2 regions of the Pseudarthrobacter sulfonivorans genome follow, and region 2 is predicted to be linked to the other one. Evidence: predicted binding sites of a transcription regulator. Region 2 holds the regulator's gene; the other holds the start of a gene.
The links. The regulator HrcA, encoded in region 2, represses chaperone genes, less so after heat shock. The targets are predictions, from matches to a motif close to TTNGCACTCGNNNNNNNCGAGTGCNAA.

Region 1 (19,179 bases), 860 kb from region 2:
AACGGGGCGCCGCTGCTTGACGGAGTGGTCGCCTGGATCGAATGCACGCTCGAGCAGGTCGTTGAGGCAGGTGACCACGTGATCGCCATCGGAAAGGTGAATGACCTGCGGGTCGTCTCGGAAAAGCTCCCGTTGCTGTTTTTCCGGGGCGTCTACGGTGCCTTCGAACCCCACTCGATGCGCCTCGAGGACAGGTATCTGGGATGGGGATGACAACGGTGTCCCAGCCGGTGGCCGAGGGTCGCCAGATCCCCGGCGAATCGGGGGTGTGGGTCTTCTTTTTCGGCGACATGGTGATCTTCTTGATCTTCTTCGTCGCCTACCTGGTGCATCGCGCCGGCGCCCCCGAGCTCTTTGCCCAATCCAGCCAGGAGCTGGGCCTGGCCATGGGCGTGGCCAACACCCTGGTCCTGCTGAGCAGCTCGCTGCTGGTGGTCCTGGGGCTGGGGGCCGTGCGCCGCGAGGGGCGTTCGGTGGCCGTCGGCGCCTTCCGCGGCGCCATGGCCTGCGGTGTGCTCTTTGTGGTGCTGAAGGCCTTTGAATATACCCACATAGCCTCCGGCACGACGGGACTGGACCTCAACGCGTTCTTCTCCTGGTACTTCGTTCTCACCGGCGTGCACCTGGTGCACGTGCTGATCGGGCTCGGCGTTCTGGGACTGATGGTTTCCAGGGCACGGCAGAGTGGCGACGGTGCCGAAAAACGCATGATGGTCATCGAATCGGGAGCGTGCTTCTGGCATCTGGTCGACCTGCTCTGGATGCTCATCTTCCCGCTGCTGTACCTGGTGGCGTGATGAGTGGACAACAGGTGAAGGCAAAGCCAACCACCAGGCTGTTCTCACTGATCGAATCCCGGGCGGGCATCGTGTGGATCGTGCTTGTGGTGCTGACGATCGCCAATCCCGTCCTAGGGATCGAAGGCCATCTGGCGGGAAGCACAGGCGTCCATCTCTTGGGGGTGGCCATCCTCACTATCGCCGTCGTGAAGGTCCGCTTCGTGGGACTCGATTTCATGGAACTGCGCAAGGCCCCGGTGCCAATGCGTCTTATGTTCGAGGCTTATTGCCTCATTCTCTGGGTGGTTCTCACCGCCTGTTTTCTATGGCTGTAGATAGGCTGCAGCCCTTAAGAAGAAAGTGATTCGCATGTCCATCAATGAAGATGAAACAGCGGGTGTAAATACCTTCGACGTGATCGTCGTGGGTTCGGGAGGCGGCCTGGTCGGCGCCTATCTGGCAGCGTCACGCGGGTTGCGCACCCTCGTGATTGAGAAGACCGAGAAGGTGGGCGGAACCACCGCCTACTCCGGAGCCGGCATCTGGTATCCGGGTTCGGCGCCGATCGAGCGGGCAGGGATAACGAACAGCCTGGAGGAAGGCCGCACGTACTTGCGCACGGCAGTGAACGACCCCGCCCGAGAGGCCCGGCAGGACGCCTACCTCCAGGCGGGAATCGATGTGATCGACGAGCTTGAGCGCAACGAGTGGTTCGGGAAGTTCGAGTTCATGCCCGTGCCCGATTACTATTCCTCGATTCCGGGGGCTTCGCCGAGCGGCCGGACGATCTTCCCTGCACCCGTCACCGTCGAAGAACTGGGAGAAGAAGCCGAACTGATTCGCAAGCCCCTGTTCACCGAACGCTGGGGCATCGATGAGGGCACGTTGCTCACCGGCGGCCGCGCGCTCATAGGGCGTGCGCTGAAGGCCTTCCTGGCAACGGGGTTCGGCGAAGTACGGCTCAACACCGCACTGGAAAGCCTGATCACCGATCAGGACGGCAAGGTGGTCGGCGTGGTTGCACTGGCGGACGGCGAACGGGTCTCGATCCATGCGAACCGCGGGGTGATCCTGGCCGCCGGCGGATTCGAACGCGACGCCGCACTGCGGGCCGAGCACCAGTCACCGGACATCACGGGGGAATGGTCCAACGGCGCCCCACAGAACACCGGGGACGCGCTAAAGGCTGGCATCGCCATTGGGGCGGGCACCGAACTGATGGACGAGGCGTGGTTCGTTCCGGGAGTGGTGCGGCCCGACGGCCTGCCGATCTTCCACACCGGCACCCGCGGCGGGATCTGGGTGAACGCCGCCGGGGAGCGCTTCGTCAACGAGACTGCCCCCTACGACCAGTCGGGCCACGCGATCTACCATGGGCACACCCAAACCGATGTCTCGCACCTTGAAGTCCGCTGGGTCTTCGACGAGCACCACCTGGACCGATACAGCATTGGTGGTTCGCCCGACAAGGCGCCGGACGACGAGTGGTTCGAGTCCGGGGCCCTGGTGAAGGCGGATTCCATTGCGGCGCTAGCCGAGCTCATCAACGTTCCGGCCGCGGCCCTGCAGGCCTCGATCGATCGGTACAACGGCTATGCGCAATCAGGTGTGGATGAGCAGTTCCAACGGGGCGAGAGTGCCTGGGACCAGTTCAGCTCCCAGATCGTCGGCTTCCCTGCGGGCCCGGTCATGGCCTACATGGTGCCGCCCGAACAGGGATTGGCCAATCCGCTGCTGCCGCCCATTGGTGCTGGCCCCTACTATGCGGCAACGGTGCGCCTGTCGGACATTGGCACCAAGGGCGGGCTGATCACCGATGAACATGCCCGGGTGCTCACACTCGAGGGCGAGCCGATCGAGGGCCTCTACGCCACGGGCAACACCATGGCGGCGATGTCGGGCCACGTTTATCCCGGCGCGGGAACCCCGATTGGATCGTCCATTGCGTTCAGCTACCAGGCCGTGCTCGACCTCGCGCCTGCAGTAATTCCCGCGCCATAGTCAAACTCCTGGCTCCATCACTTGTTTACACCCGATTTAAGGACACCGAAATGGAATTGAAAACCAAGTTCAGGCTTCACCGAATGTCGGTCTGGGCTGGCGTCGTCGTGTTGATTGCCAACCTCATCGCCTACTTCGTCGTCGGCAAGCTTTTTCCACCGATCTCGCCCACCGCCACCGCCGCGGAGGTGACGGCTTTCCTGACCGCAAACCGTTCGGGCATCTTGTGGGCTGTGGTGATCATGGGCATCTTCGCCCCGTTCTTCTATGCCTTCGCGGTGATCACCAGCCTCCAGATCAGGCGCATTGAGGGCGGCTGGGGAATTCTCTCTATGATCCAGCTGACCACCGCGGTAGTCGCACCCACCGGCTGGGTGTACCCGATGGCAGTGTTGGCCACAGCTGCCTACCGGCCCGACCGCAACCCCGAGCTGATGCTGATGATGAGTGACCAGTTCTGGCTCACCTATGTTGGTGTCGCCGTGATATTCGTGCTGAACATTGCCTCGATCGGTCTGGCGGTAATGGTCGACAAGCGGGCCAATCCGGTGTTCCCGCGCTGGTTCGGCTACCTGAACTTCTTCCTTGCACTCTCGTTCTTCCCGGGCGTCTTCATCTACCTCTTCACCGAGGGGCCGCTGTCTTGGAACGGGCTGTTCGCGCTGTGGATCCCGGCATGTGCCTTCCCGGTCTGGAAGATCGCGATGATCGTCTGCCTGCTGAAGGCGGTCAAGTCCGAGGAACAGGAGGCCCTCCAGGCCCAGGCCCGGGAGACGGCATCGTTGGGCACGGCGAGGGTCGGCTAACCGCCGAACCCGGCGCTATCCTGCGCTCGTTGAGTCCATCCCGGTGGACTCAACGAGCGTGGGCGGGGTTAGCCCGTCGGCCCGTTCCGCATCTGCTTGACCAGGTCCAGCACCACGGCCTGCAGGTCGCCGCCGTGCTCTGCGGCGACGCGGCGCTGCCGCTGGTATCCGGCGCCGCGGCGGATGATCTTCTCGACGTCGGCCAGTTCGTCGGGGCAGCCGAGCTTCGCTGCCACCGGCTCAAGCCGGTTCAGGGTCTCCAGGAGGTGGTCGGTGACCAGCTGTTCGTTGCCGGCCGCGTCGAGGATGATGATGGCCTCCATGCCGTAGCGGGCGGCACGCCACTTGTTCTCCTGGATGTGCCACGGCGGCATGGTGGGGATGGTGCCGCCGTTGTCCAGGGTGGTGGAGAATTCATCCACCAGGCACTGGGTGAGCGCGGCAATCGCGCCCACCTCCTCCAGCGTGGCCAGGCCGTCGCAGATGCGCATTTCGATGGTGCCGAGGTTGGGAACGGGCCGGATGTCCCAGCGGATCTCGGAGAGGGTGTCGATCACACCGGTGGTGAACATGTCCTGGACGTAGGACTCGTATTCGTCCCAGGACGGGAACTGGAAGGGCAGGCCCGCCGTCGGCAGCTGCTGGAACATCAGGGCGCGGTGCGATGCGTAGCCGGTGTCCTCGCCGCCCCAGAACGGGCTCGACGCCGAGAGTGCCTGGAAATGCGGGAAGTAATTGACCAGGCCGTCCAGCACGGGGAGTGCCTTTTCGCGCCGGTCCAGGCCCACGTGGACGTGCACGCCGTAGATGACCATCTGCCGGCCCCACCACTGGGTGCGGTCGATCAGCTTGGCATACCGGGCCTTGTCCGTCACGGGCTGCAGCTGCGGCGGGCTGAACGGGTGGCTGCCGGCGCAGAAAACCTCCACGCCCATGGGATCGGTGATTTCGCGCACCGCGGCCAGGGACCGGCTGAGGTCTTCCTTGGCTTCGACGGCAGTCTCGCAGATGCCGGTGACCAGCTCCACGGTGTTGAGCAGGAGTTCCTGCTTGATGTGCGGGTGTTCGTCGTCTTCGTTGAGTTCGGGGTGCTTGGCAACCACGCCGCTGAGTACTTCGTTGGCCACTGATGCCAGTTCGCCGGTCTGGCCGTCCACCAGGGCCAGCTCCCATTCCACACCAAGAGTTGATTGCTTCGATGAAGCGAAATCAATCTTCATGCGTTCCCCTAACTGTTCAGATATCCCTGGGCACGCGCCGCATTCAAGTCTAATGCAGGGGTAGCATCGTCTTGATGGCCTTGTTCCTTTGGACCCGTGACAGTATTCACAAAACCACCCTCCTTATTGCGGCCGCTGCCGTGGCCGCCCTGACTGCCTGCACGGCGGTTCCCGCCACCGCCCCGGCGACCCCCGGCCCTGCGCCCGCCTCAACCCCGGAATCAGAGCGGCCGACGACGGCACCTCCGTCCGCTTCTCCCTCACCTGACCCCGGGCTGCTGCCGCTGGGCTGGGGCCCCGAGCAGCGGGACCAGGATGTCGCCGGGGCCGCCGTGGCGGCGATGTCGGTCGAGGAGAAGGCCGGCCAGGTGCTGATGCCCGTGTACGCCGGCACGGACGCCGAAGCCCAGGCCGCCACCATTGAGCGCCTCCATCTTGCCGGGTCCATCATTATGGGCGACAACATCCCGCTCGACGCGCGCGGTCAGGCGGATCCGGCTGCCATGACTGCTGTCAACGCCCGGCTGGCCCAGGCCGCCAAGGCCGACGGCAGGCCCTGGCCCGGTCTCATCGGCGTGGACCAGGAGGGCGGGATTGTGGCGCGGCTGGGTGCGCCCCTGACCGAATGGCCAACGGCCCTGAGCTACGGGGCTGCCGGCAATGCGCCACTCGCCAAGGACGCCGGCCGCGCTCTGGCCGCGGAGATCGCGTCGCTGGGCTTCACCGTGGACTTCGCCCCCGATGCCGACGTGACCATCGGCCCAGCAGATCCCACCATCGGTGCCCGGTCAATGTCCGGCAACCCGGACGCAGCGGGAGCACTGGCGGTGGCGTTTTCCCAGGGCATGCAGGAGGCCGGCGTCCTGCCCGCCGTCAAGCACTTCCCCGGCCACGGCTCCGTCACCGTTGACTCGCACCAGGACCTCCCGGTGCAGCCCGCGGGCATCGCGGAACTCGAAGCCCGGGACTGGAAGCCGTTCCGGGCGGCCATCGCCGCCGGTATGCCCATGGTCATGACCGGGCACATCGCCGTACCGGCCTTGGAACCCGGCGTCCCGGCGTCGTTGTCCGGCCCCACCTATGCTGCGCTGCGCGGCATGGGCTTCAAGGGTGTGGCGGTGACCGATGCCCTCAACATGGGCGCAGTCCAGCAGCAATACCCGGGCGGCTCCGCAGCAACCGCGGCGCTCGCCGCGGGCGTGGACCTGCTCCTGATGCCCACGGACGTGGGGCAGGCCCACGCAGCCATCGTTAGCGCTGTCGCGGCCGGAACACTGCCGGCGGCCCGCCTGGACGAAGCAGCTGTCCGCGTGGCCACCATGATGACCTGGCGCGGCCGCGTCACGTCGCCGCCTGCCGGGTCGACCCCCGCCAGCGCAGCCCCCGGCAGCGGCGCCGACATCTCGGCGCGGGTCTCCGCGGCCGCCGTCACGGTGCTGTCCGGACACTGCGGCGCGCCAATCGTCGAGGGAAGCATCCGGATTGCCGGCGGATCAGCGCAGGACCGGGCGCGGTTTGAGGCTGCCGCAGCGAAGGCCGGGCTCGGCACCGGGGCGGGCCCCCTGGTCAGCCTCATCGGTTACGCCGGTCGGCCGGTTGGGGGCGACATTGCCGTGGCACTGGATGCGCCGTGGCCGCTGCAGGATTCCACTGGCCCGGTGAAGATTGCGCTGTACGGCCGCACGCCTGGCGCTTTTGACGCCCTCGTTGCCGTGCTGGCAGGCAAGGCAACTGCCCCGGGAAAGCTGCCCGCCGCCGTCGGAAGCTATCCAGCCGGGACGGGCTGCCCGTAACTTGGCCCGCAACACATCGCCGAATCGGTCAGCGGCGGTTTAATGGACAGGTGCCCATTCTGAATAAAGACATGACCCTGTGTATTTCGCTGTCGGCCCGGCCCAGCAACAACGGGACGCGGTTCCACAACCACCTCTACGACCAGCTGGACCTGAACTGGATCTACAAGGCCTTCGCCCCCGCCGACCTGGCCCAGGCGATCGCCGGCGTCAGGGGCCTGGGAATCCGCGGCTGTGCGGTGTCCATGCCGTACAAGGAGGACGTGATGGCCCTCGTCGATGAGCTGGATCCTTCCGCTAAAGCCATCGATTCGGTCAACACAATCGTGAACACTGACGGGCATCTGAAGGCCTACAACACCGACTACACCGCCATCGAGCAGCTCCTCGCAAGCAACGCCGTGCCCACGGACTACTCGGTGCTGGTCCAAGGTGCCGGCGGCATGGCCAAGGCCACCGTCGCGGCCCTGCGGGACGCCGGCTTCACGGATGTCACCGTCATCGCCCGGAACGAAGACACCGGCCGGGCGCTCGCTGAGCAGTACGGGTTCCAGTGGCGGGCAACGCTCGACGGCGGCACGGCGGACCTGATCATCAACGTCACGCCTATCGGTATGGCAGGCGGCCCGGAAGTGGACTCGCTGTCCTTCCCGGAAGCTGCGATCGCGGCAGCCAAGGTGGTCTTCGACGTCGTGGCGCTGCCTGCAGAGACGCCGCTGATCAAGGCGGCCCGCGCCGCCGGGAAACAGGTGATCACGGGAGCCGAAGTGGCCACCATCCAGGCGCTCGAGCAGTTTGTGCTCTACACCGGTGTCCGGCCCACCGACGAGCAGGTCCAGGCCGCCGAGGACTTTATGCGCGCCCAGTAAGGCCAGGCCTCAGGACGGTTCGCTGCCTTAGACAGGTTCCACCGAGATGGCCACCCGGTCCTCCCCAATGCGGGTCAGGACCAGGGTGGCTGTTTTTTGTCCGGCCTTTTTCCCGGCCACCTTGCTTCCGGCGAACAGCTGCTTGCGCAGTTCCTCCGGAGTTACCGAGGTGCCGCGCTTTTTGATGTCCAGCACCGTGAAGCCGTTCTCCTTCACCCAGGCCTTGAGCGCCTTGACGTTGTACGGCATCACTTCCAGGACCTTGTAGGCGCGGGCGAACGGCGTGTCCACCAGCTCCGGAGCGCAGATGTAGGCGATGTGCTCGTCCAGCAGGTGCCCGCGCAGTTGAAGCGCGACGTCGGCCACCAGTCCGGCGCGGATCACCGCGCCATCGGGCTCATACAGGTAGCCCTCTGCCGGACCCACCGGCGCGGCGGGACCGCCGTCGAAGTCTTCAGCGCTGGTCAGCTCGGCGGCGCCCTGCGGGCCGAGCAGCAGCGCGGCCCGGCGGATTCCGGGCCGGCGCACGGAGTTGAACCACAGGGCCACCTCGGTGACGTCGCCGCCTACCGAGACCCACTGCGCCTCGCAGCCGGCGGGAACTGACTCGTGCGGCATGCCGGGTCCCATTTTGACGCCAACGGCGCGCCCGGTGGCAGCGAGCGATTCCACAAAGGACAGCGGCGGCGAAAACGCCTCAGGATCCCAGATCCTCTTGGTGCCGGACGTGGACGTGACCCGTCGGGCAGGATCCAGCCAGACGCCGTCGACCCCGTCCAATGGGACGGTAGTGGCGTCCGAATGAACCACGGTGGCGTTGGGGAAGGGGATCAGGTTGACCGTGGCGCAGGCGGCCGTGGTTTCGTCCATTTCCACGGCCGTGACCGTGATGTCCATCGATGCCAGTGCCAGGGAGTCCGCGGCAAGGCCGCAGCCGAGGTCGGCCACGTGGCGGACGCCGGCCTGCGCAAAGCGCTCGGCATGCCGAGCAGCAACAGTGAGGCGCGTGGCCTGTTCCAGCCCGGCCTGCGTGAAGAGCATGCTCCGGGCGAACTCGCCGAACTTCAGCTCGGCCTTGGTGCGGAGCCGGGACTGGGTGAGGACGGCGGAGACCAGTGCGGGGGAGTGCCCGGCCTTGCGGAGGGCCGCGTTGAGCTCGAAGGACTTGTCCTCGCGGTACGGGCCCAGGGACGCCAGGAGCTCCCAGCCTTCGCTCGTGAGCAGTGGGGCGATCTGGTCCTGCGGTGCTTGAGCCATGGGTTCAAGCCTAGTGGAGGTGGCCCGGCGGCCAGATCCGGCTAGGGTTGAAGGCATGGAAGACAGCGCAGGCACCCAGCCGTCCGGACTACCCCAAGCCAGCAACCCGGACCTGGTGAAGTTCGCCCGCCCCGCGCTGATTGCAGGATCCGCAGTGGCCGTGGTCTGCGTCGCGCTGCTCATTATCATCTTCTTCCTGGACACGTTCAACGCCACTGTCTACTCCGTGGGCGGCAAGAATATCCAGGACGTCACGGACGAGGCAGGGGAGATCCGCGGCCTCTACGCCGGGGCGCGCATAGGCGGCATCATCTTGCTGGTGGTCTCGCTGCTGGCTGCCGGGGGCGGCGCCGTGGTGCTGTACCTGCGGCGGGGCACCGTTGAGGAAGGGGACGACGGCGACGAGGACGTCGATCTCGAGGACCTCACCGGCCGGTAGCAGGCTGTTCGCCGGCGACATAATTCTGGCACTCGCCTTGACCGAGTGCTAACCAATACATAGAGTCATCATTAGCACTCTCCCTAGGAGGGTGCTAACACATGACGAGCTGCCAGCCAGGCTGCTGCCGGCACCGCGACGACGGTTTGCCAGCCACGGCGAAGCGGCTCAACTGTCCACAAATTTCGCTGACGTAGAAGGAGAGGTCCGAGTGTCGGTCTCTATTAAGCCTCTTGAGGATCGTATTGTTGTCCGCCCGCTCGAAGCCGAGCAGACCACGGCTTCCGGCCTGGTTATCCCGGACTCCGCACAGGAGAAGCCGCAGGAGGGTGAAGTTGTTGCAGTAGGCCCCGGCCGCTTCGAAGACGGCAACCGCGTCCCTGTCGACGTAGCCGTTGGCGACGTTGTTATCTACTCCAAGTACGGTGGAACCGAAGTCAAGACCGGTGGCAACGAGTACCTCGTGCTGTCCGCCCGCGACGTTCTGGCGATCGTCGTAAAGTAACTCTTTGGATCCCCGTACTGCTGTTCCGTCCCTGACTGAACAACAGTGCGGGGTTCTGTCTTTGAAAGGACAAAACCATGGCAAAGCAGCTTGCGTTTAACGACGCTGCACGCCGGTCGCTTGAAGCCGGCATCGATAAGCTCGCCAACACTGTCAAGGTGACGCTCGGCCCCCGCGGCCGCAACGTTGTCCTCGACAAAAAGTGGGGGGCACCCACCATCACCAATGACGGCGTCACCATCGCCCGCGAAATTGAGCTTGATGACCCGTACGAAAACCTTGGCGCGCAGCTGGCCAAGGAAGTAGCCACCAAGACCAACGATGTTGCCGGCGACGGCACCACCACGGCCACCGTGCTCGCCCAGGCCCTGGTTAAGGAAGGCCTGCGCAACGTTGCGGCGGGCGCCGCTCCGGGCCAGATCAAGCGTGGCATCGAGGTTTCCGTAGAAGCCATTGCAGCCCGCCTGCTCGAGAACGCCCGCCCGGTTGAAGGCACGCAGGTTGCCAGCGTGGCAGCAATCTCGGCCCAGAGCGACGAAATCGGCGAGCTCCTCGCCGAGGCATTCGGCAAGGTCGGCAAGGATGGTGTGATCACCATCGAGGAGTCCTCCACCACGCAGACCGAGCTGGTCCTCACCGAAGGCATGCAGTTCGACAAGGGCTACCTGTCCCCGTACTTCGTGACCGACTCCGAACGCCAGGAAGCCGTCCTCGAAGACGCCCTTATCCTGATCAACCAGGGCAAGATCTCCTCCGTGCAGGACTTCCTGCCGCTGCTGGAGAAGGCGCTGCAGAGCTCCAAGCCGCTCTTCATCATTGCCGAAGACGTTGAGGGCGAGGCCCTGTCCACGCTGATCGTCAACCGCATCCGCGGCACACTGAACGTTGTTGCCGTCAAGGCTCCGGGCTTCGGCGACCGCCGCAAGGCCATGCTGCAGGACATCGCCACCCTCACCGGTGCGCAGGTCATCTCCGCGGAACTGGGCCTCAGCCTGGATTCGGTTGGCCTTGAGGTGCTGGGTACCGCCCGCCGCATCACGGTCACCAAGGACAACACCACCATCGTTGACGGCGCCGGTTCCGCAGAAGACGTCGCAGCCCGGGTTTCCCAGCTGCGCGCCGAGCTGACCCGCACCGACTCCGACTGGGACCGCGAAAAGCTCCAGGAGCGCCTGGCCAAGCTGGCCGGCGGCATCGGTGTCATCAAGGTCGGCGCAGCCACCGAAGTTGAGCTGAAGGAAAAGAAGCACCGCATCGAAGATGCAGTGTCCTCCACCCGCGCCGCCCTCGAAGAGGGCATCGTGGCCGGTGGCGGTTCCGCACTGATCCACGCACTGAAGGCCCTCGACGAGGACCCTGCAGTCAAGGCACTCGAAGGCGACGCCGCCGCTGCTGTGGGCATCGTCCGCCGCGCGCTGGTCCAGCCGCTTCGCTGGATCGCCCAGAACGCCGGTTTCGACGGCTACGTTGTCACCGCCAAGGTTGCAGAGCTCGAAACCAACAACGGCTTCAACGCCAAGACGGGCGAGTACGAGGACCTGATCGCCGCCGGTGTCATCGACCCGGTCAAGGTCACCCGTGCAGCCCTGCGCAACGCGGCATCCATTGCTGCGCTGGTTCTCACCACCGAGACCCTCGTAGTGGAGAAGCCCGCAAACGAAGACGAGCACGCAGGCCACAGCCACTAATCCCCGCTGTCCCCTGACGGTGAGGGCTTAGAGCCTCCGCGCAAAGTCTCCAAACAAAGAACCGGTCCAGCTTCCGCTGGGCCGGTTTTTTGTGCCACAAATCATTCGCGGTGAGCTTTCCCGCCCTATGCGCCCGGCATGTCCTGTGTTTCAACGTCGCCCGCACGCTCGTAGACCAGCGACACCGCCCCCTTCGGGAAGCTGCGCGCCGGCTCGGCGAGACGGAACGAGGCGGGGATAGTCCCGGCGTCGAAGAGGCGCTTGCCCTGCCCGAGAGTGATCGGATAGAGCCAGAGATGGAGGCGGTCGATCACGTCTGCCGCCAGCAGTGAACGGATGAGGACGCCGCTGCCGAACATGTGCACCTGGTTGTACTCCTCGCGGAGCCGTCCCGCGGCCGTGGCATCAGGGAGCACCGTGGTGCCCGCCCAGCTTGGATCGGTCAGGGTGCCGGAGACGACGAATTTGGGCACCCGGTTGAGTGTCCCGCCGATGTCGTCAGACTGGTGCGGCCAGTAGGCCGCGAAGATGTCGTAGGTTTTCCGGCCGAGGAGCAGGGCGTCGATGAGGGCGATCTCGGCGCCAATGGCCGCGTCGGCTTCGTCGTCGGACACCGGCATCTGCCAGCCACCGAAGGCGAAACTGCCCTCGGTGTCCTCCTTGCTACCGCCGGGCGCCTGGTAGACGCCGTCGAGAGTGATGAACAGGTTCGCGACGATGATGCCCACGCGTCCATTCTGGAACGGCGTCCCGGTGCTGTCCAGCGTTCTTCACTGTCCAGCGTCGGCGGGCGTGGCAGACTGATGCCATGCTGCTCGACGAGCTCGTGAAAACCACGGATACCGTCGCGTCAACCCGCTCACGGCTCGCGAAGGTCGACGCACTGGCCGATCTGCTGCGCCGGCTCGAGCCCGCGGATATCGCGGCGGCCGTCGGCCTGCTCATCGCCCGGCCGCGGCAGGGCAGGGTAGGGATCGGCTGGCGCGGCATGACGGCGGCCATGGGGGAGCCGGCCGCCGAGCCGAGCCTTACTGTCGCCGACCTCGACGCCGCGCTGGACCGGCTGCTGGGAACCGCGGGCGCTGGATCGGCCGCGGAGCGCGCCGCGACCCTCCGGCTGCTCACGGCGGCAGCCACCGAGCGCGAGCAAGCCTTCATCGCCGGCGTGCTGCTTGGTGAATTGCGTACCGGTGCGCTCGAGGGGGTGCTGACGGATGCCGTTGCCCGCGCCGCCGATCTGCCCGTCGACGCCGTACGCCGCGCGGCGATGCTTTCCGGCGATCTCGGCGAAACCGCACTGCTGGCGATCACGGGCACCGCAGCCGAGCTTGACGCCGTCGGCCTGGTCGTCGGCCGCCCCGTGCAGCCTATGCTCGCCGCAACTGCGGCCAGCGCTACCGCGGCGCTGGAGGTCACGGGGGAGGCGTCCGTGGAATACAAGCTCGACGGCGCGCGCATCCAGGTGCATCGCGTCGGCGACGATATTCGCATCTACACGCGCACCCTGGCCGAGGTGACCCACCGGCTGCCGGAGGTGGTGGAGGTGGTGCGCGGACTGCCGGTGCGCGATGTGATCCTCGACGGCGAGACCCTCGCCCTCGACGAGGACGGCGGCCCGCGACCGTTCCAGGAGACCATGTCGCGGTTCGGGGCGGATGCGGCGCGTGCCACGGTGCTGCATCCGTGGTTCTTCGACGTGCTGCACATCGACGGGCGCGACCTGCTCGACGAACCTTTGTTGACGCGCCTCGGCGTGCTGGAGCGCATCGCGCCCGAACACCGGATCCCGGGGGAGATCACGGCAGATGCGGCCGTTGCTGAGAGAGTGTCGCGCGATGCGCTCGCCGCGGGCCATGAGGGCGTGGTTGTGAAGGCGGTGGGATCGGCCTACGCGGCCGGCAGGCGTGGCTCCAACTGGATCAAGGTGAAGCCGGTACTCACTTACGACCTGGTGGTGCTTGCCTGCGAGTGGGGGTCAGGACGGCGCACCGGGCTCCTGTCGAACCTGCACCTCGGAGCCCTCGACCCGACCGGCGAGTTCGGCGAACCCGGCGGCTACGTGATGGTGGGCAAGACATTCAAGGGCCTCACCGACGCCCTGCTGCGCTGGCAGACCGAGAGGTTCCAGGAGCTGGAGGTGCGGAGCACGGCGGGCACCGTCTGGGTCGAGCCCGTCACGGTGGTCGAGATCGCGATCGACGGCGTGCAGCGTTCCCCGCGCTATCCGGGCGGAATCGCGCTGAGGTTCGCACGCGTCAAGCGCTACCGCGACGACAAGACAGCCGCGGAGGCCGACACCATTCAGACGCTGCGCGCGCTGCTGCGTCTCTAGCTTGTGCCGCTTCTCCACCGGGCGTACCGTGGCGCTTAAGTGCCGCCGCGCCCAGCGTGCGGCGGGCCAACAGGTTGGGCGGTTGGTATCCGGAAGGGACCAGATGTCAGCTGAAACAGGCATTGACCAGGGCAGGTCAGCCTTCCAGGAACATCGCTGGACCGAGGCCTACCAGACCTTCCGTGAAGCCGATAAGCGCGCCGGGTTGCCGGCTGCCGACCTCGAACGGCTGGCTACGGCCGAGATCCTGATCGGTGAAAGCGCCACAGGGCTGGAGTCCCTCACCCGTGCCCACGAGGAGTACCTGGTGATGGGCGACGTCGAGGGTGCCGCACGGTGCGCGGGCTGGATGGGCATGCAACTGATGTTCCTGGGGGAGCAGGCTAGGGCCGGAGGGTGGTTTGCCCGCGGCCAGCGGCTCATGGATGAACTGGCCGAGCCGAGCGCCGTGCAGGGCCTCCTGCTTCTCCCGGAGGGCCTGGGCAAGCTTTACGGCGGTAATCCAGCGGGCGCCCTGCAGGCTTTCTCCCGCGTTGCCGAATTCGGCCAGCGGTTCCACGACAAAGACGTGTCCGCGCTGGGCCTCCTCGGCAGAGGCCAGGCCACCCTGATGCTTGGTCACCCTGACAAGGGACTCAAGATGTTCGACGAGGTCATGGTGGCCGTCACGGCAGGTGAACTCTCCCCGATCCCCTCAGGGATTATCTACTGCGCAGTAATCGGCAACTGCCACCTGGTCTTCGACCTGGAGAGGGCCCTGGAATGGACGGCTGCCCTGGACCGCTGGTGCAGTGCACGCCCTGACATGGTGTCGTTCAGCGGCCAGTGCCAGTCGCACCGCGCCGAACTCTTCAGGCTTCACGGGGCCTGGGCCGAGGCACTGATGGCCGCTGCGGCCGCCCAGGGACTTTCCGTAAAGGGTGATCCCCAAGCGCTTTATGGAGGCTACTACCAGCAGGGAGAGGTGGAACGGCTGAGTGGAAAACTGGACGACGCCGAAGCTTCCTACCGGCAGGCCGCCCGATCAGGCTATGAGCCACAGCCTGGCCTCGCGCTGCTCTGGCTTGCCCGTGGAAATGCGCAACAGGCACAAGCGATGATCCGTAGGGCAGCTGCCGCGGCAGACGTCGCAACCCGCCGGAACATGCTGCCGGCACTGGTGGAGATCGAGTTGGCTGCCTCCGACCTGGAAGCCGCGCGGCAAGGTTCTCAGGAGCTGGAAGCCCTGGCCAGTGAATTCTCTATGCCCATGATCCGGGCCGTTGCCGGCCAGGCGGACGGCGCGGTCCGGCTGGCCGACGGCGACCCCTCCGCTGCCCTGAAACCGCTCCGGGAGGCGTGGAGGCTGTGGCAGGAACTCGGTGTTCCGTACGAGGCGGCGCGCTGCCAGGCGCTGTCCGGCAGTGCCTGCCGCGCACTTGGCGACGAGGCCTCCGCACTGATGTACCTGGAGGCAGCCCACGCTGCGCTCCTGGACCTGGGCGCGGCGCCGGCGGCAACCTGGGCGGCGTCGCTCCTGCACAAAGGCATGTTGGACAGCAGAGCGACGCCTGGCACGGTGGGTCTCCTCACCCGCCGCGAGCTTGAAGTCCTGCATATGGTGGCAACCGGAAAGGGCAATCGGGCCATCGCCGGCGAGCTCTACCTGAGCGAAAAGACCGTAGCCCGGCACGTCAGCAACATCTTCCTGAAACTGGGCCTGTCGTCACGGTCAGCCGCCACCAGCTATGCCTATGAACACGGGCTCGCAGGCTGACGGACCACATAGGACCGCTCTGACTACATTGAAATACCCAGCCGCGCCGTGGCTGAAGTTGCATGATTCGGCCGACGCGGCCACCAGCTGCGCGGCCATAGCCTCAAAGCATGAACCTTCCAGTCCTCGCCGGCACACTTTCGACGGTGCTGTTCGCCGCCGGAATGCTGCCGATGCTGGTCAAGGCGGCCCGGACGAAGGAGCTGGCTTCGTACAGCCTCGGGAACCTGTTGCTGACCAACGTTGCCAACGCCGTTCACTCCGTCTACGTCTTCAACCTCCCTGCCGGACCCATCTGGGTCCTCCACCTTGCGTACGTCCTCGCGTCCGCGCTGATGTTGGCGTGGTGGCTGCGCTACAGGGAGACAGGACGCGAAGTGGAAGGCGGCCCGGCTGCGGGCCGACGTGAAGGTTCAGCCGTAGGAATCCACCTCAGTGAAAAAGGAGCGCAGTGATGAACAACAATGACGTGACCGGCATGCTGGACACGATGATCATCGGCGGCGGCCAGGCAGGCCTTGCCATGGGCTACTACCTGAAAGAACAACAACGGAAAATCCTGATCCTTGATGCCAACCCGCGATCCGGAGACGCCTGGCGCCAGCGGTGGGATTCGCTCCGGGTCTTTACTCCGGCCAAGTACGACGGACTCCCGGGCGCGCCGTTCCCGGCGGATCCGCTGACCTTTCCTACCAAGGATGAAGTGGCCGGATACCTTGAAGGCTACGCCGCGCAGTTTGACCTGCCAGTCATCAACGGAGTCCGCATCGAACGCCTGTGGCGGGAAGGCGACCGCTATATTGCCGCCGCCAACGGCCGCCGCTGGGAAGCGCACAATGCCGTCGTGGCGACAGGATGCAGCCAGGCGCCCAAGGTGCCAGGCTTTGCGGCCGAATTGGCGCCATCCATCGTCCAACTGCATTCCAGCGACTACCGGAACCCCCAGCAGCTGCAGGAAGGGCCGGTCCTGGTGGTTGGGCTGGGGAACTCCGGGGCGGAGATCGGCATCGAAGTGTGCCGTACGCATCCGACGTTCGTGGCGGGCAAGCCCGGTGGCGAAATCCCGGTGAAGCATGGCCGGACTGCGGCACGCTACTTCCTGCCGTTGGTGCGGTTCATTGAGTTGAACGTCCTCACTCTAGGCAATCCCCTCGGGCGCATAGCGGCACCAAAATTCAAGGCACACGCAGAACCCCTGGTCCGGACGAAGACCAAGGATTTGGCGGCCGCGGGCGTCAGGCGCGTGCCGCGGGTCGCCGGAGTGGAGAACGGGCTGCCCGTCCTGGCGGACGGGACCCGGCTTGAGGTCGCCAACGTCATCTGGTGCACGGGATTCAAAGATGATTTCGGCTGGATAGATCCGGCACTGCTCGACGACGGCGCTTTGCCCCGGCAGGAGCGTGGCGTTGCGCTTGACTCGCCCGGGCTGTTCTTCCTGGGCCAGGAGTTTATGTACGCGGCCTTTTCGGCAACCCTTCCGGGTGCCAGCCGTGACGCCCGGTACCTGGCCGGCAGGATCCCGGTTCCGGTCACCCGCGAGTCCGCGTCAGCTGCCATCTGAGGCGCCGGGCGGCGGCTTCGGGCAAGCGCCGGGAAACCAAGTGGTAGAAGACCAGCACCAGAACTGCCGCCGCCACGATGCCCATCAGGTTGAGCGCCAGCTGCAGGGCCGACCCCGTTGCTTTCTCAAACTCGCCCAGCACGAGTGCCACGGCCACAAACCCGGCAGCAGGAACTGTGGTCACGGAGATGAAGACACCGATGAGTGCCGCCGACCGCCGGCTGATGAGGGACAGCATGCCCGCCGTGCCGGCCAGAACGGCCACGATCAGGGAATAAGGTCCCGGGTGGTAAATGAACTCCACCGCAGACCCTGTGTCCAGGGTGTTGTCCGCGAAGAGGCCCAGTGCCGCGGAGACCCACGTGGTCAAGGCCGCCAGCAGCATGGCCAGCGGGAATCCCACACCAAGCGCCAGGGCGGCACGCCGGCCGAGTGCCCACTGGCGCCGGGCCAAGGCCACTGCCAGCGCCGCCAGGGGGCCGAATTCCGGCCCCACGGCCATCGCCCCCACGATGGCAATGGTGGAATTCGTCACGATGCCGATGGCGGCGAGCTGTGTGGCCAGTATCAGGAAGGCAAGGTAGCTCCACGTGAGCCGGGAGTCCTCGCCCGTCTGGCGGGTGACCTCGTCCCAGATCAAGGCGTCTGCGCCGTCTCCGGGGGCAGACGCCTCCGCTTTGTCCGCGAGCCGGGACAGGACGAGTTCCGGCATGGAGATGGCAATGGATCCCACCTCCTGCGCCTTCAGGACGTGGAGTTTCTCAAGTAGTTCCTCCACCGCTTCCCGGGCAACCTGGACGTCGATGACATCGCCCGGCGGCGACACGGATGCTCCTGGAAAGAGCGCTACCTCGGCGGTTCCCGTGTGCTCCTTGCAAGCGTCCAGCGTCACTGCCGACAGTTCACTGGGCACACAGATCCGCAGCTGGACAATCACGTGGTCTCCCTTCGCTGGCCTTTGGCCAGCATAGTTTGTGGCGCGCTCCGACGGGGCTCGAAGGCGGCCGTTGATTGGCCATCGGCCGTGCGGCTCCGTAGGCTTGATGCTTTGCTTACCCGCTTGGAGAGGCCCTCTGTGTCCAGTGCACCAGCCGAGGCTGCTCCGCGCACTGCGCTGGACGCAAAGACCGGCGAGCGGAAGCCTGCCCGGAAACCGACCTTCCGTCCCGAAGTCCAAGGCCTCCGCGCGCTCGCCGTCCTGATGGTGGTGACCTACCATGTGTGGCTTGGCCGCGTGTCCGGCGGGGTGGATATCTTCCTCCTGATCTCGGCCTTCCTGCTGACGCTGTCCTTCGTCCGGAAGGTGGAGGCCGGCGCGTCCCTCAATCTCCTCCGGCACTGGCTGCACCTCTTCAAGCGGCTGCTGCCGGCCGCGGTCGTGGTGATCCTCGGGGTCCTGGCAGGCACCTGGCTGGTCCTCCCGCAAGGCCGCTGGCCCGTCATCCTGGACCAGGCCTGGGCGGCGCTGCTGTACCGGCAGAACTGGCTGCTTGCGGACACCGCCGTGGACTACTACGCCCAGGACCACGCCGCGGCGAGCCCCCTGCAGCACTTCTGGTCCCTGTCCATCCAAGGACAGGTCTTTATCCTGTGGCCTCTCGTCTTCGCCGCTTCCGCTGTTGTGTGGCGGCTCCTCCGGCATCGGTTCAACGCCAGCTATCGGGCCGTGGTGGCCGCCGCGTTCGCCGGCATCCTCATTGCCTCGCTCGTGTTCTCGATTGACCAGACGGCCACAAACCAGGCCTACGCATACTTCGACACCCGGACGCGGCTCTGGGAGTTCGCGCTGGGCTCGCTGCTGGCCCTTGCCCTGCCGCACCTGAAGCCCGGGAAACTCCTGCGTGTGGTGCTCGGCTGGGCCGGCCTGGCGGCCATGGTCTCCTGTGGTCTGCTGCTGACCGTGGACCGGGCGTTCCCCGGATTCGTGGCGCTGTGGCCCACGCTCGCTGCCGCGGCGATCATTGTGGCCGGGCAGAGCGGGAGCCGGTTTGGTGTGGACCGCCTCCTGAGCTGGAAGCCGCTGGTTTCCCTGGGGGACAACTCCTACGCCCTCTATTTGTGGCACTGGCCCGTCCTGGTGCTTGCGCTGGCCGCTACCGGAGTTGAGGCACCCACCCTCATCCAGGGCGCCGCGATCATCGCCGCATCGGTGGTCCTGGCCGTCCTCACCACC
Region 2 (9,498 bases):
CTGCAGGATCTCCTCCACGATCCGCAGCCCCGAGCGGGTGCCGAAGGGCAGGTCCACCTGGGTGACGTCTCCTGTGACCACCATTTTGGACCCGAAACCCAAACGCGTGAGGAACATCTTCATCTGTTCAGGTGTGGTGTTCTGCGCTTCGTCCAGGATGATGAAGGCGTCGTTGAGCGTGCGTCCACGCATGTAAGCCAGCGGCGCCACTTCGATGGTCCCGGCGGCCATCAGGCGCGGGATGGACTCGGGGTCCATCATGTCGTGCAGCGCGTCGTACAGCGGGCGCAGATAGGGATCGATCTTGTCGCTCAGGGTGCCCGGCAGGAACCCGAGCCGCTCGCCGGCCTCGACTGCGGGCCGGGTCAGGATAATACGGCTGACTTCTTTCTGCTGCAGCGCCTGGACGGCCTTGGCCATCGCGAGGTACGTCTTACCCGTGCCTGCAGGGCCAATCCCGAAGATCACCGTGTTCGCATCAATCGCGTCCACGTAGTTCTTCTGGTTCAGCGTCTTGGGCCGGATGGTCTTCCCGCGGCTGGAGAGGATGTCATGGGTGAGGACGTCCACAGGGTTCTGCAATGACTGGCTGCGGAGCAACGCGACGAGCTGGCGCAATACCGCGGGGCTGATGACTGTGCCACGGGCCACGAGGCCTCGCACTTCATGCAGCAGCCGCATGATGCGGGGAACTTCGTTGGCAGGGCCGCTGATGGACAGTTCGTTTCCGCGGACGTGGAAGTTGACGGACGGGAACTGCTCTTCGATGTAACGCAGGGCCTCGTCATGGCTGCCGAGCGATTGGACCATCTGATCGGAGTTGTCAAAGAGAACCACCTCCGTCCGGACACCGGCAAGTGAATGGGGGAATTCTCCGGCGGCGCGGTCAGTATTGAGCCGGCGCTTTCCGTTCGCTGATTCAGTCATGGTGCTGGCCCGCAGGCCCGTGGTCCCCTCCAGTTCGAAAATTAAGTGCGCCGGCTGCTGCGTGGGGGCTGTTGCCGAGCATGCAGGAGCCAGCGGAGTCCTTCCATCTTACGCCAGGAGGCACCTCCCGGCAGCGTCAGGCGGTCTCCGGAGAGGGTGCCCGTCACCGGCTTACTGCGGGACGGTTGGCGTCATTAGGTATCAACTTCATATCGGGCTCATATCGTTCCCGTTGCAGTTGGGCCGGCAGCCCGGATTCGGTCCTTTGGCGGAGCTGGCTATGCGATGCTGGAAATCACAGCCGTCCGGGGACCGGCTCACGGGGGCCCAGGCCTCGCCATTTCACAGCCGGAAAGGACAGGCCACGAGTGCCGGAAACAGCGACCCCCCTCAGTGCCAGGCGCGTCGCGCCACGTTTGCGTCCGCAACGTCTCCTGAGCCTGCTGCCAGCATTCCTCCTCCTCACCGGTTGTATCGCGGACCCCAGCCCTGAGCCCAACCTGACGGCAAACTCCAGCGCTGCCGCCACCGGCTCCCCCGGGGCACCTTCCACCAGCGCGCCCCTGGAAACTACACAGTCCTCGAATAAGGCACCGGTCTACTGGATTGGCCGAAGCAACAGCAATGTGTTCCTATACCGGGAGTTCCGGGACGTGCCGGAGCAGGAGAATCCAGTGACCCGCGCCCTGCGGGCCATGATGTCCGAGAAGCCGCTGGACCCGGATTTCTTCACGCCCTGGCAGGATCCCGAGAAACTCGCCTCGTCCATCTCCGGCAAGAACGTCATTACCGTCGACGTCTCGGAGGATGCCTTTAACAGCAATGTCGACGCCGACATGGCCGGCCGCGCCATTCAGCAGCTGGTCTTTACCGCTACGGCAGCGGCCGCGAGTTCCGGCCTGATCGATTCCGGCCAGCAGATCCAGGTCAGGATCCTGGTGGATAGCCACACCGATTACGTTGCCTTCGACCACGTCCAGCTTGGCGACCCCATGTCCCGAGCTGCCGGAATGGTGGCGCCCGTGTGGATCATTGATCCGCAGGAAGGGACTGACCTGGCCGGCGGAAGCGTCAAGATCACCGGCCGCAGCACCGTTCCGGGCGGTAAGCTCCGCTGGCAGATCCTGCGGGCCGAAGCGAACGGGAACAAGACACCCTACCTGACCGGGGAGACCACTGCAGCTGCCGAAGCCGCCCAGTCCGGAGTCTTTACGCTTGCCCTTAGCCTGTCCTCGGGGAATTACGAGCTCCGCGTTTCGCAAGTGGATGCGGCCGGCACCAGCCAGGAGCTGAATGTGGACACGCGGAACTTCAACGTCCGGTAACAGCCCGCGTAGCAGTCGGCCTCAGGATACCGGTGCTGTCCAGCGTCCCAGTACATCACTCGCCAGAACAACCGCTGCCGGTCCGGCTGTGGATGACCTCAGGACGTGGTGTCCCAAGAGCGCCGTCACGGCGCCGGCGTCGCAAAGCCGGGTGACTTCGCGGGGACTGATTCCGCCCTCCGGACCAACGATGAGCAGAATTTCCAGGGGTCCGGCGTCAGCTTGGGTGCCCTGCCATGATTCCAGGACAGACCGGAGCGGCCGGACCGCGTCTTCGTGCAGGATTACGGCCAGATCCGCTGCCGCCACGGCCGCCGCAAGGCCTGGCGTATCGACGGTGGCGCGCACCTCGGGGATCCAGGCGCGGCGTGCCTGCTTGGCGGCGGCAGTGACCACGGACTGCCATTTTGCGTGGGCCTTGGCCGCGCGCTCACCCTTCCAGCGGACAATTGATCGCTCGGACTGCCAGGGAACTACGGCATCAATCCCGAGTTCGGTTGCCGTTTCCACGGCCAGTTCATCACGGTCCCCCTTGGCCAGGGCCTGCACCAGCACGAGCCGGATGTCAGGCCGGCCCTCCACAACGAGGGCGGAGCATTCCACGGTGAGCTCCGCGGGCGACGCCGAGACAACAGTTCCCGTCAGCCGCCTTCCGGCGCCGTCGGCAATGTCCACTGCCTCTCCGGGAGATAGCCGTTTTACAGTCACGGCGTGGCGTGCCTCCGGCCCTTGAAGGACAAAACGGGCACCGGGCACCAGATCGTCCAGCGACCCGGCACCGCTGAAGAAAACGGGATTGCTCACCGCTACAGGTTACCGAACCGGTCCCGCAGCTTGGCAAAGACGCCGCCGCTGGCAGCCAGTTTGCCTTCCGTGAACTGCTCGCCCCGCAGCTTCGCCAACTGCCGCAGGAGATCCTCCTGCGCGGCATCCAGCTTGGCCGGCGTCTCCACCTGCAGATGGACCATCAGGTCCCCGCGGCCGTAACCGCGCAGGTGCGTCACGCCGAGTCCACGGAGCGTGATGATCTCCCCTGACTGCGTCCCTGCCTTGACGTCGATTTCCTGCAGCCCGTCAAAGGTTTCCAGTGACAGCTCGGTGCCCAGGGCGGCGGCAGTCATCGGGATGTGCAGCGTTGCGTGCAGGTCGTCACCGTCGCGTGCGTACGTGGCGTCGTTGTTGACGCGGAGTTCCACGTACAGGTCCCCGGACGGTCCGCCGGCCGGGCCTGCTTCGCCCTGCCCGGAGAGCTGGATCCGGGTGCCCGTGGCAACACCGGCCGGCACCTTGATGGTGAGCGAACGCCGGCTGCGGATGCGGCCTTGGCCGCTGCATTCGTTGCAGGGGTCCTTGATGACCGTCCCGAAGCCTTCGCAACTGCCACACGGGGCCGCCGTCATGACCTGGCCCAGGATGGAGCGAACCGCGCGCTGGACCTGGCCGCTGCCACCGCAGATATCGCAGCGCACAGGGTGGCTGCCTTCGCGGCAGCATGACCCGTTGCAGGTGGGGCAGGTGACAGCTGTGTCCACTTCGAGTTTCCGGTTGACGCCGAACACAGCATCGCGGAGTTCGATCCGTACACTGATCAGCGCGTCCTGGCCGCGGCGGACCCGGGAAGCGGGGCCGGAGGTGCCGCCTGCCCCGAAGAACGTGTCGAAGATGTCCTGGAACGCGAAGCCCTGGCCGGAGTATCCGCCGCCGCCGAACCCGTTGTCGGTGCCGTTCTCGTTGCCGGTGGTGTCATAGATCCGGCGCTTCTGCGGGTCCGAAAGTACCTCGTAGGCATGGGTCACGGCCTTGAAGCGGTCCGATGCATCGTCCCCGGGGTTTACGTCCGGGTGAAGAGTGCGGGCCAGCTTGCGGTAGGCCTTCTTGATCTCTTCCCCGGTGGCTTCCGGCGAGATTCCGAGGACGTCGTAGTGGCTGCTCAAAGTTCGTATCTCTTCCTTGTTGTACTGCCGGCAGCCGGGCTGCCGGCACTGCTCTTCGTGCCTGGACCGCGGTGCTGTTACGGACCCAGAATTCTTGAAAGGTAACGGGCTACTGCCCTGACGGCGGCCATCGTGGTGGGATAGTCCATCCGGGTGGGGCCGAGCACACCGATCTTGGCAGTGCTGTCTGGTCCGTAGCCCGTGGCCACCACGGAGGCTTCCGCGAGTCCGTCGTACGGGTTTTCACGCCCGATGCTGACTGCCACGCCCCTCGGATCCTGCGCCATGTCGCTCAGGAGGCGCAGCAGGACAACCTGCTCCTCGAGCGCTTCCAAGACCGGTCCGATACTGAGCGGAAAATCCACATTGGAGCGGGCGAGGTTCGCCGTTCCGGCCATGACCATGCGTTCCTCGCGGCTGCTGTGGGCGAGCGTTTCCAGCCCGTGGGCCAAGGCCTGGGCCGCCGCGCGCTGGCCCGGGCTGACCGACGAAACGACTCCCGGCAGCGAGGGGGTCAGCCGGCTCAGCGAGATGCCCGCGAGTGATCCGAGGAAGTGTGTCCGCAACGCGGCGATGGCGTCGTCGCCGAGGTCCTGGCCGACGTCGATCACGCGCTGTTCGACCTTGCCGGTGGTGGCGATGAGGACCACCAGGACCTGCCGGGGCGCGAGCAGGACGAATTCGATGTGGCGGATGGTGGCGCGGCTCAGATGCGGATACTGCACTACCGCGACCTGGTTGGTCAGCTGCGACAGCATCCTGACGGTCCTGTCCAGGACGTCGTCCAGATCGTCTGCGCCCTCCAGCAGCGACTGGATTGCACGCCGTTCCGCGTGGGAAAGCGGCTTTACCGCTGAAATCTGGTCCACAAACAGCCGATAGCCTTTGTCTGTGGGGATCCGTCCGGCGCTGGTGTGCGGGGCCGTGATCAGGCCGTCGTCTTCCAGGGCCGCCATGTCGTTGCGGATGGTGGCACTGGACACGCCGAGGTGGTGGCGTTCCACGAGCGCTTTTGAACCTACTGGCTCGCGGGAGTGCACATAGTCCTCCACGATGGCGCGCAGTACTTCGAGTTTGCGCGGCTCGCTCATACTCCACCTCCATCCGTGGTCACTGCAGGGTTAGCACTCGACATGCCTAAGTGCTAACAGTCTAATATGAGTCACCCCGTTGTTAGCATTGGTACCGCTCCGGGCGAAATTCCGGGCCAGGATCTAGCGGCAAGGCGGAATCAATCCATGCAGTACCAGAACTGGGGTCCGCAGGAGATCACCGCGCCCGTGAGAAGCGAACTCCCTGAGGTCCCCGTGGAACGTGGCATGGTTCTCGAAGACGCCCAGTCAGGCTGGGTGGGAGCGGTGACCCGGGTGGAGAAGTCCGGTGGCATGCATGTAGTGGCCCTCGAAGACCGGCGCGGCAAGTCCCGGTCCTTCCGGCTGGGCTTCGGGTTCCTCCTGGAGGGGCAGCCCATCCGGCTCCTTCCCCCGGCTCCCAGGCAGGCCGCCCCCGTCGTCGCCGGCCGAACGGCGTCCGGCTCAGTCCGCGTGGCCGGCCAGCGTGCCCAGGTGGCCAAAGCCAGCAGGATCTGGGTGGAGGGAAAACACGACGCCGAACTCGTGGAAAAAGTCTGGGGTGACGATCTCCGCGTAGAGGGCATCGTCGTCGAGCCTTTGCATGGCATTGATGACCTGGCGGGGGCGGTGGCCGCATTTGGTCCCGGTCCGGGGCGGCGGCTGGGGGTCCTGGTGGACCACCTGGTGCCGGACTCGAAGGAGTGGCGCATCGCGGCTGCCGTGATGGCCTCCCCCGGCGCGGTGGGGAATGTCCTGATAGTCGGGCACCCTTACGTTGACGTGTGGCAGGCCATCCGGCCCGCTGTGCTGGGCATCGAAGAATGGCCGGTGGTGCCCCGCGGGCAGGACTGGAAGACCGGAATCCTGGCGGCGTTCGGCTGGCCGCACTCCACCAAGGAAGACATCGGGCTTGGCTGGCAAAAGCTGCTAGGCGCTGTCCGCAGCTACGCGGACCTGGAAGCATCGCTGCTCGGGAGAGTGGAGGAAGTCATCGACTTCCTGACGGTGCCCTGACACCGGATCCGGCTCCTGGCGGCAGCATTTGGTGGCTGAACCAGTATTCTTGGTACTGCGGAGGCTGCAGTTGCTTCAGTCCGGCATTCTCCAACCCAGCACCATTGCACTTTCGAAGGAAGAAAACCGTGGCACAAAACGCACGCGAGCACCGGGACGACCACGGCGGCCAGGGCCGTTCCGAGTACCAGGGCGTTCCGGCTAATGCGCTGCCCCTGACGGCCAGCGAAGACCGCCAGTGGGCCACACTGGCACACTTCGGCGGGATCCTCGGCTGTGTTCCGTCACTGCTGATCTACCTGATTTTCCGTGAGCGCGGGCCGTTTACCGCCCAGGAATCCAAGGAAGCGCTGAACTTCAGCCTGCCGCCCACCATTGCGGCGCTGGTGGCCAATCTCCTGGTGTTCATTCCGGTGGTGGGAAATGTCTTCGCCGTCATCGCCACCCTGATCTGGATTGCCCTGACCTGCTTCTCCGTGGCCGCAGGCATCCATGTCAACAAGGGCCAGCCCCACCGTTACCAGTACAATCTGCGCTGGATCAAGTAGTCCCCACCCGCGCCCTAACCTCGCAAGCTCGGCCAGGGAACCCTGCGGGCGTGGGCCCAGCACCCGCGGTTCAGTCCGGCAGGATCCTGCGGACCACGGCGTCGGCCAGCAGGCGGCCCTTCAGGGTCAATACCAGCGTGCCGTGGAACGCAGCCGGCGGCTCCACCAGGCCGTCGGCAATGAGCCCGGCCACGGCGTGACGGCCGTGGTCGCCCAGCGTTGACGTGGCCAGTCCCGACACGAGCCGGGCCTCAAGCATCACGCGCTCCACGTCGCGGGTTTCGGCGTCGAGCGTTTCCCGCCCGGCCGCCGGTGACAGGCCCTGAGCGAGCCGTCCGGCGTAGGCCGTGGGGTGCTTGACGTTCCACCACCGCACCCCGCCCACGTGTGAATGTGCACCAGGCCCGATGCCCCACCAGTCGTCCCCGCGCCAGTACGCGAGGTTGTGCCGGCATGCCTGCTCCGGCGTCCGGGACCAGTTGCTGACCTCGTACCAGCTGAGGCCTGCAGCGCCGATCAGCTGGTCGGCGAGTTCGTATTTGTCGGCGTGGTCGTCGTCGTCGATTCCCGGGACTTCACCACGGCGGATCTGGGCTGCCAGCTTGGTGCCGTCTTCCACGATCAGCGCGTAGGCACTGATGTGGTCAGGCTGGTAGGAGAGGGCCGTCTCCAGGGAGAACCGCCAGTCCTCCAGGGACTCCCCCGGTGTCCCGTAGATCAGGTCCAGGCTCACGGCCAGTCCGGCATCGCGCGCCCACTGCACCACCTGCGGCACGCGGCTGGGCGTGTGCGTGCGATCCAGGACCTTCAGGACATGGGGAACGGCAGACTGCATACCAAAGGAAACCCGGGTGAAGCCGGCATCGGCCAGGACCTGAAGGGATGCCGGGGTGACCGAGTCCGGGTTTGCTTCGGTGGTCACTTCGGCGCCGGGTTCCAGGCCCCAGTGCCCGACGGCGGCCGTCAGGATCCGCGCGAGGTCTTCCGCCGGGAGCAGCGTGGGAGTGCCGCCGCCGAAGAAGACTGTGCTCAGCGGCCGGTCCGGGAGACCCGAGTTCCGCAGGACTGTGGCGGCAAAGTCGACTTCGGACACGGCCGTGGTGGCGTAGGCGTCCTGTGACGCTCCGCCGCCCAGCTCGGTGGCCGTGTAGGTGTTGAAGTCGCAGTATCCGCAACGAACAGCGCAGAACGGGATGTGCACGTACAGCCCGAAGGCCCGGTCCGCCGCACCGGCCACTGCCTGGGCGGGCAGCAGACCGTCCGACGGCGCGGGGTCGCCGAGCGGAAGAATGCTAGGCATTGCGGGGGCGTCCGGTGTTGCCGGCCACAGTCATCACTACTTCTTGGCCTTGTCCTTGGACTCGTCGGTGGTCAGCGCAGCGATGAAGGCTTCCTGGGGGACCTCAACGCGGCCCACCATCTTCATGCGCTTTTTGCCTTCCTTCTGCTTCTCCAGCAGTTTGCGCTTCCGGGAAATGTCGCCGCCGTAGCACTTGGCGAGAACATCCTTGCGGATGGCGCGGATGCTTTCCCGGGCGATGATCCTGGAGCCGATGGCAGCCTGGATGGGCACTTCGAACTGCTGGCGGGGAATGAGCTCGCGCAGTTTGCCGGTCATCATTACACCGTAGGCATAGGCCTTCTCGCGGTGCGTGATGGCGGAGAAGGCATCCACCTGTTCGCCCTGGAGCATGATATCCACCTTGACCAGGTCGGCCACCTGCTCGCCGTCGGCTTTCCAGTCCAGCGAGCCGTAGCCCCGGGTCTTGGATTTGAGGATGTCAAAGAAATCGAACACGATCTCAGCGAGTGGCAGCCGGTAGCGGATTTCGACCCTGTCCTCGGACAGGTAGTCCATGCCGCCTATAACACCGCGGCGGCTCTGGCAGAGCTCCATGATGGCGCCCACGAACTCATTCGGCGCCAGGATGGTGGCAGCCACCATCGGCTCGCGGACCTCTGCGATCTTGCCGGAAGGGTATTCGCTGGGGTTGGTCACATGGACCACCTTCTTGTCCTCCAGCGTCACTTCATACTCCACATTGGGGGCGGTGGAGATCAGGTCGAGATTGTATTCGCGTTCGAGCCGCTCCCTGGTGATTTCCAGGTGGAGCAGGCCGAGGAAGCCGACGCGGAAGCCGAAGCCGAGCGCGGCCGACGTTTCGGGCTCGTACACCAGTGCGGCGTCGTTGAGCATGAGCTTCTCCAGCGCATCGCGGAGCACCGGGTAGTCCGTGCCGTCCAGCGGGTACAGGCCGGAGAAGACCATCGGCTTGGCATCGGCATAGCCGGGAAGGGAGGCCGTGGCAGGCTTGGCGAGGTTGGTGACGGTGTCGCCGACCTTGGACAGGCGGACGTCCTTCACACCGGTGATGAGGTAGCCCACTTCGCCAACGCCGAGACCCTTGGAGGGGGTGGGCTCCGGGGAGCTCACCCCGATCTCGAGGAGTTCGTGGGTGGCCCGGGTGGACATCATCTGGATGCGTTCACGCGGGTGGAGCATGCCGTCAACCACACGGACGTAGGTAACCACACCGCGGTACGTGTCGTAGACCGAGTCGAAGATCATGGCGCGCGCGGGGGCGTTCGGGTCCCCCACGGGGGCCGGCAGATCGCGGACGATCTTGTCCAGCAGGACCTCGACGCCTATGCCGGTCTTGCCGGAGACGCGGAGCAC

Region 1: a site for HrcA is predicted at 9,190-9,216, ahead of groES (co-chaperone GroES). Genes of this name have one in related genera too.

Annotation. Positions count from the first base shown of each region.
Region 1 covers NZ_CP013747.1:3,814,256-3,833,434, forward strand. The annotation lists gene AU252_RS17330 (flavin reductase family protein) at 1-213, shown strand, start outside; gene AU252_RS17335 (cytochrome c oxidase subunit 3) at 204-797, shown strand; gene AU252_RS17340 (cytochrome C oxidase subunit IV family protein) at 812-1,114, shown strand; gene AU252_RS17345 (FAD-dependent oxidoreductase) at 1,149-2,780, shown strand; gene AU252_RS17350 (hypothetical protein) at 2,831-3,586, shown strand; gene AU252_RS17355 (glutamate--cysteine ligase) at 3,655-4,806, opposite strand; gene AU252_RS17360 (glycoside hydrolase family 3 protein) at 5,148-6,599, shown strand; gene AU252_RS17365 (shikimate 5-dehydrogenase) at 6,650-7,468, shown strand; gene AU252_RS17370 (class I SAM-dependent methyltransferase) at 7,496-8,725, opposite strand; gene AU252_RS17375 (hypothetical protein) at 8,781-9,164, shown strand; gene groES (co-chaperone GroES) at 9,376-9,669, shown strand; gene groL (chaperonin GroEL) at 9,747-11,357, shown strand; gene AU252_RS17390 (dihydrofolate reductase family protein) at 11,483-12,085, opposite strand; gene AU252_RS17395 (ATP-dependent DNA ligase) at 12,166-13,689, shown strand; gene AU252_RS17400 (response regulator transcription factor) at 13,793-15,445, shown strand; gene AU252_RS17405 (hypothetical protein) at 15,556-15,900, shown strand; gene AU252_RS17410 (flavin-containing monooxygenase) at 15,900-17,006, shown strand; gene AU252_RS17415 (DUF389 domain-containing protein) at 16,975-17,943, opposite strand; gene AU252_RS17420 (acyltransferase family protein) at 18,121-19,179, shown strand, end outside.
Region 2 covers NZ_CP013747.1:4,677,841-4,687,338, reverse strand. The annotation lists gene AU252_RS21305 (PhoH family protein) at 1-927, opposite strand, end outside; gene AU252_RS21300 (GerMN domain-containing protein) at 1,296-2,252, shown strand; gene AU252_RS21295 (16S rRNA (uracil(1498)-N(3))-methyltransferase) at 2,274-3,056, opposite strand; gene dnaJ (molecular chaperone DnaJ) at 3,059-4,186, opposite strand; gene hrcA (heat-inducible transcriptional repressor HrcA) at 4,264-5,277, opposite strand; gene AU252_RS21280 (DUF3097 domain-containing protein) at 5,425-6,273, shown strand; gene AU252_RS21275 (DUF4870 domain-containing protein) at 6,402-6,821, shown strand; gene hemW (radical SAM family heme chaperone HemW) at 6,892-8,121, opposite strand; gene lepA (translation elongation factor 4) at 8,158-9,498, opposite strand, start outside.